DNA from 2 places in the Shewanella morhuae genome. Region 2 is predicted to be linked to the other one. Evidence: predicted binding sites of a transcription regulator. Region 2 holds the regulator's gene; the other holds the start of a gene.

Region 1 (3,429 bases), 220 kb from region 2:
AGCCTCAAAATCGCCAGCCTGAATAGGACGTATGATTAACATCTTAGTGTCTCCTCACTTTAGCTTGCCGTGCAGCAATCTTCCCCTCTTTAAAAGATAGGTAGTGGTGCACGCAAGTATTCCCTGACAAAAAAGGAGTGCGAATAAATTCAGCACTCCTTTGGTCATTTAGGCGGCAGCTATACTCGCCACAGCACGTTCAAAACGAGCTAGACCTTCAGCAATATCTGCCTCGGGGATTACCAGAGAAGGAGCGAAACGTACTACGTTAGCACCTGCCATTAGGCTCATTAAGCCTTCAGCGACAGAAGCCACTAAGAAATCGCGTGAACGGCCTTGGTATTGCTCACTAAGCACTGCGCCTAGGAGTAAACCTTTACCGCGAACTTCTGAAAAAACATGATACTTTTCATTGATTTTATTGAGGCCATCACGCAATAACTGCTCACGATGTTTTACGCCATTAAGCACTTCTGCCGTGTTCACCACGTCTAATACTGCATTGCCGATAGCACAAGCCAATGGGTTACCACCGTAAGTAGAACCATGAGTACCCACTTTTAAATGTTCAGCAATTTCAGCCGTTGTGAGCATCGCTGCGATAGGGAAACCACCACCGAGTGCTTTTGCTGTAGTTAAAATATCCGGCACTATGCAAGTACCCATATAAGCGTACAGTTCACCTGTACGACCCACACCAGTTTGTACTTCATCAAAAATGACTAGCGCGTTGTGCTTATTAGCAAGCTCGCGTACCGCTTTCAAGAATGCTGGATCAGCATCAATAATACCGCCCTCACCTTGCAGCGGCTCAAGCATGATGGCACAGGTTCTATCCGTCACTGCGGCTTCTAATGCAGCAATATCGTTAAAAGGTAAGTGAGTAATGCTCTGCGGTTTAGGACCAAAACCATCTGAATAGGCGGCTTGACCACCCACGCTAACGGTAAAGAAGGTGCGACCATGGAAGGCTTTATCAAAAGCGATAATTTCATCTTTCTCAGCACCGTGTTTTTCTAAAGCGTAACGACGAGCGAGTTTTAATGCGGCTTCGTTAGCTTCAGCGCCGGAATTAGCAAAATATACTTTTTCAGCAAAAGTACTATTAACTAATTTAGTCGCTAATTCTAACGCTGGCTCGTTAGTCATCACGTTGGATAGATGCCATAACTTTTCGCCTTGAGTCTTTAGCGCATTGACAAGAGCGGGATGGCAGTGACCTAAGCAATTGACCGCGATACCGCCAGCAAAATCGATAAACTCGTTACCTTCTTGGTCCCACACTCGGCTACCTTCACCACGAACGGGGATCACGGCTGCTGGCGCATAATTTGGTACCATAACGACATCAAACTGGGCACGGTCTAACTTTATATCAACGCTCATTTCTTCATCCTTTGTCTTTATTTAATAGCGACTAGCGCCATCAGGGTCCCATAAGTATCTTTATCTAGAGTTAGTGATACTGGGATAACTTGTGTCTATTAATAACTATTATTAGCGAAAATGTGATCAAAACACCAGTTTTTCACAAACACCTTCCACCTAACTTGGGTTCTAAATGCATAAAGATTGCGGTTTAGGAACTATACAAGCACTTAATACCGTGACTCTAAGCATAATTAGTCATAAAAAAGTTATTTACGCCTCGTTTTGCTAGTTATTCACTGAATATGAATAATTACAGCATTTTAACGAATCGACCATTAAAGCATAAAATGACTATTTTTCACTCTAATCTCAATGACTTCGACTAATCACCATCCAGAGGAAAAGCAGAGCGCACATTTGAGGGTAAACGCCCTAACGGCCTGCTTTTTAAGCTACTTACTTGGATGAACGTCGGCTTAGAAACGTGCTATTTTGACATCTCGTATCTGCTCTTCGTCAACTCACAGCTGCTCAGCAAAATGAGGTTAAAATAATGACAAACTACCCGCAATAAATGTTGCATAAACGGCGTAATTTACCGTCAATATACATTATGAGGATTTGGCAAGGTATCAAGCAGAAAGGTAAGTTTGGGCTTCTGACAGGTTATTATTAGGAGAGGTTAACGCAAGTTTTTCACTCGCGTTATAGACAAACAATACCGACTACTGGCATATCATAATGCATACCAGCTATTCGATATTGACTCTATCATAGGCAAACTGCGGTGAGCTAACCCATCATAAAAAGCCCATTACAGCAGATCTAAGCGTCGATAATTTTGCGCTTTCAAACGCAGCACTTCTTGTTCTGTTAACTCATAATAATCAAACATTAAACGCCTTTCTTGTGGGTCAATTTGGCGCATTTCTTCGAGTAAAACTACCTTTGCATAGCAATTCGCCCGCGCGACAATTGCCGCCTGAGGAGACAATTCTCGATAGGTTAATGTTTGATCTAGCTCTTTAAGTAACAATGTTAACGGACTTGTTTCAAACTTAAGTAGCTCTAATAGCTGCCAATTAAGTTTATGTCCGTGAGTTAGCACTTGCTCATACACGGCCTTAGCTGGAAACTCTGTGGCGATGACAGCATCATGTACTTCCTTATCACGGCTAATGCCAGCCTCCCGAATCCAAGTACCCCATGTGTGATCAAATAATCGAGCACTTAAACTTAGCACAACAGATGTCCCTAACTGATTAAGCAAAGCACTGCTGTAAACCAATGCAGAATCAGTATTATGCAGATGCGCTAATGCATTGGCCGCTATCCCACTAACTATGCTGTAGCGCCATAATTTACGGGTAGTCCACAACAACTTGGCATTAGCACTAGGCAGCCAATTACGCAGGCAAAAATAAGGGATAATTGTCCGCAGGTTTTCAATACCGATAAAATTCATCACTAATTTGATATCAGTAACACGTACATCAGAACTCTGGGGGCGACGTGCGCGAAAAGAGGGACTGTTGACCATGTTGGTCAAGTCGCGGCATAGCCAGCTTAAATTATTAATCAGCGGCCTTAAACGCGTTGCATCGAGATTTGGCGCCAGCAGTAATTCTAACAATAGAATTTGTGATTCATTGATATCTGCTTTAGCTAGTACTAATTCAGGTGACGCGAGTTGATGTTCAATCGCGTTATTTACCGTTTCGTGCAGTTGGCTTGATACCGCGTCAAACACTTCTTTGGCTTGAATTTGTTTCATTAACCGCGCCAAAATAGCTTCGCGTTCGACATCCAATTTATGGGCATCGGCCTCTAACTCTAGATCGAGGTCATCCAAAAGAGTCGGACTTGCTTTTTGCGAGCCGAGGATCAATTGCTGGTAGAGTCTGTGCTCTATCTCTATAATCTTTCCGGGCCTAACACCACCCGCTACCGAAATCGCCACTATCAATCTTTCCTTTATAACTAAAACATGAGTGACGCCAATACAATCAACTGCTCGAAACTATTTCAATTTCAGCACATACACTTAATCTTAGCAAT
Region 2 (3,429 bases):
AATCAACATCCCAAATCCTAGCGTATTTTTTTAGATTTAATCTAACTGGAAGGCTAATTAATAATGCTGATCACGTCTAAAATTAGATCCAATCTCGCATCAACTGCGATCTAAAATCATTGCTGCTGCGTATAGGATAAGCTAAAGCTAAAGCTAAGCTCACGCATTAAGATTAAATTATCTGAGGTATCCCCGATGGAACTGCGAATTTTTTATGATGGAAACTGTCCATTATGTAGCGCCGAAATGCGTCAACTGAAAGCGCGCGATCCCGATAACTTAATTGCGCTAGAAAATTTAAATGCGCCAGACTTTAGCCAGCGTTTCAGTTATATCGATAAAAACTACGCTAATACTATTCTGCATGGCGAAACCGCAACCGGCGAAATATTACTCGGCTTAGATGTCACCTGCAAAGCGTGGGCACTTACGGGAACCCGTTCTTGGATACAATTATTACGCTTACCTATTATTAAACCCGTTGCCGATTGGCTTTACTTGCGCTTTGCTAAAAATCGTTATCGCATTTCTTATTTACTGACAGGTAAAGCCCGCTGCGACGATAATTGCCAATTGCCCACTAAGCGCCGCTGATTTAGGTTTAGAAAGCGTAAAACGCAGACATAAAAAAACGGAGCTCAAGGGCTCCGCTTTTAACTCGTTATAATCTAAAAAGATTATTCGAATAATTATTTAACGAAATCAACGCCTAGTTTGATATCGCCTTTCAGCGTATCTAACATAGAATCACGGGCGTTAGCTTCAAATGCACTCACTTCACCGTAAGGCAGTACTTTTTCAATACCGTTTTTGCCTAACAATACAGGTTGTGCGAAGAACTGGGCGTGTTCACTACCACCGTCAACGTAAGCACATTCAACGACGTTAGCTTCGCCTTGCAGACCACGAACCAAAGACAGACCGAAACGGCAAGCCGCTTGACCCATAGACAATGTCGCGCTGCCGCCACCGGCTTTAGCTTCAACCACTTCTGTACCCGCGTTTTGAATGCGAGTTGTCATGGTTGCCACTTCTTCATCAGTGAACGTCACGCCTTCAACTTGAGAAAGTAATGGCAAAATGGTCACGCCGCTATGGCCGCCGATCACATTCACTTTAACATCAGCAACGTTTAAGCCTTTTAATTCAGCAATAAAGGTTTCAGAGCGGATCACGTCCAGCGTGGTAATACCAAATAGACGGTTTTTATCGTAAACACCGGCTTTTTTCATCACTTCGGCTGCAATAGCCACAGTGGTGTTAACTGGGTTGGTGATAATACCGACTAAAGCAGTAGGACAAGTCGCAGCCACTTTTTCCATCAGGTTACGCACGATACCAGCGTTGATGTTAAACAGATCAGAACGATCCATGCCTGGTTTACGCGCAACACCAGCAGAAATCAGCACTACGTCTGCATCTACCAGCGCAGGCGTTGGATCTTCACCGGCAAAACCTTTGATTTCAACAGCGGTCGGGATGTGGCTCAAGTCAACCGCAACACCCGGAGTAACCGGTGCGATATCATATAGAGACAGCTTTGAGCCCGCAGGCAGTTGAGTTTTTAACAGTAAGGCAAGAGCCTGGCCGATACCGCCAGCAGCACCAAGTACAGCAACTTTCATAATGAACTCCGTTATTTCTCGGATATGTGTGACATGGATCTAATTTGCGTGTGCGTCACATTACTGGAATGTCGCAACAATTTCAATTATCCCTTAGTCGTGGAACAAAAGAATTTCGAAATAACTGATAGCTCACAAAAGAACAATGACTCGATTGCACATTTTAAGCCGATGATAATGATGCTGAGTCTGCTGCTTAGTGAATGTTTATTCAGCCAATTTGATTGTATGTTGACAATTTGTTTAAAAATATTCAAAATGGGCCTGTTTTTTTGAATAAAGAATAATAATATTATGCAGACGACCAAGAATCAGGATGACCTTGTTAGAGTTTTTAAGTCGATTTTAAAAGAAGAGCGCTTTGGCTCTCAAAGTGAAATCGTCATCGCCTTGCAAGCTGAAGGCTTTGGTAATATTAACCAATCAAAAGTATCACGCATGCTCAGCAAGTTCGGCGCCGTTCGGACTCGCAACGCTAAACAAGAGATGGTGTATTGCTTACCCGCCGAATTAGGCGTGCCAACCGCAGGCAGCCCATTAAAAAACTTAGTGCTGGATGTTGACCATAACCAAGCCATGATTGTAGTGCGAACCAGCCCTGGCGCAGCACAACTGATTGCCCGCTTATTGGATTCTATCGGTAAGCCAGAAGGGATTTTGGGAACGATTGCAGGTGATGATACGATTTTTATTTGCCCATCAAGCATCCAAGATATCGCCGACACCTTAGAAACCATCAAATCTTTATTCAATTATGCCGAATAAAAAAAGCACTTAATGCCTTGGCATTAAGTGCTTTATCAAAATGTAACTCTTACAACTCAACTACAACTCAACTTGGTCAGTCACAACAATTTACTCATCGAACTGCAGCATAAAATCTAAAGCGGGTACGAAGAAAGATGAACCCGTTAATGCCTTAGTAAAATGCATTAAATGATCATGATTACCTTCGCCATCACCAAATATCATGCTGTGTAGCATTTTTTCAAAATGTTCGGGCGTACGACAGCAAGCAATAAACATCAACCCCTGCTCTTTAAGCGATCCGTAGGGCATGCTCTGACGTAGGATTTCCATTGAGTTTCCGTCAGCATCTTTAAGATTCACCCGTTTTATATGGCTGGTGAGTGGCTTATCCTTGGATTCATATTCGATATTATCTTGTTTAGTGCGCGCGAATATATCTTCTTGTTTTTTAATCGGTAAGCGGTTCCACTTACTTAAGTTATGGGCATATTTTTGTACGTGAACATAACTGCCGCCCTTAAATCCAGCATCCTCATCACCAACCAGTGTGACTTCTTGACGATGGCGTCCCTTTGGGTTTTCAGTACCATCGACAAAACCGGTCAGATCGCGACTATCCATAAATCTAAAGCCGCGCTCTTCGTCCACTAATTCCACCAAATCTTCAAACATTTGGCTAATTTCATTGGCGACTAAATGCAGAATATCGTAACGGTCACAGCGAATATGTACATACAAATCATATTCGATTGCAGGTGCATCAAGACTCCCAGCTTGTATCGCAGGGAAAGGCCTTAACATTTTAGGGCGGGCATCGGTATAGAGGCTATCCCAGTAATTAGCGCCGATACCGACAAAACCATTGAATGCACTGTCAGAATACTGATCTGTCAGTTCGTAAATATACTGCGCTACGTTGGCAAGGCAGGGACGTAACTGCGACTCCACATTATCATTTGCATTAAACATCAAGTAGATACTATGTAAGTTTCCCTCTGCACACACACCTAACTGTTCACGCGGCATATTTTGAATATCCATTTGGTTGTGACCC

What was found. The regulator ArgR, encoded in region 2, controls arginine synthesis, uptake and breakdown. The targets are predictions, from matches to a motif close to ANTGAATANNTATTCANT.
Region 1: C9I43_RS13305 (aspartate aminotransferase family protein) is a predicted target of ArgR. The motif match lies at 1,614-1,631, and genes of this name have one in related genera.

The regions. Positions count from the first base shown of each region.
Region 1 is NZ_PYSG01000002.1:2,935,550-2,938,978, forward strand. It holds gene astA (arginine N-succinyltransferase) at 1-42, opposite strand, end outside; gene C9I43_RS13305 (aspartate aminotransferase family protein) at 169-1,386, opposite strand; gene C9I43_RS13310 (HDOD domain-containing protein) at 2,186-3,331, opposite strand.
Region 2 is NZ_PYSG01000002.1:3,151,756-3,155,184, forward strand. It holds gene C9I43_RS14265 (thiol-disulfide oxidoreductase DCC family protein) at 196-594, shown strand; gene mdh (malate dehydrogenase) at 690-1,625, opposite strand; gene argR (transcriptional regulator ArgR) at 1,920-2,390, shown strand; gene C9I43_RS14280 (Dyp-type peroxidase) at 2,481-3,416, opposite strand.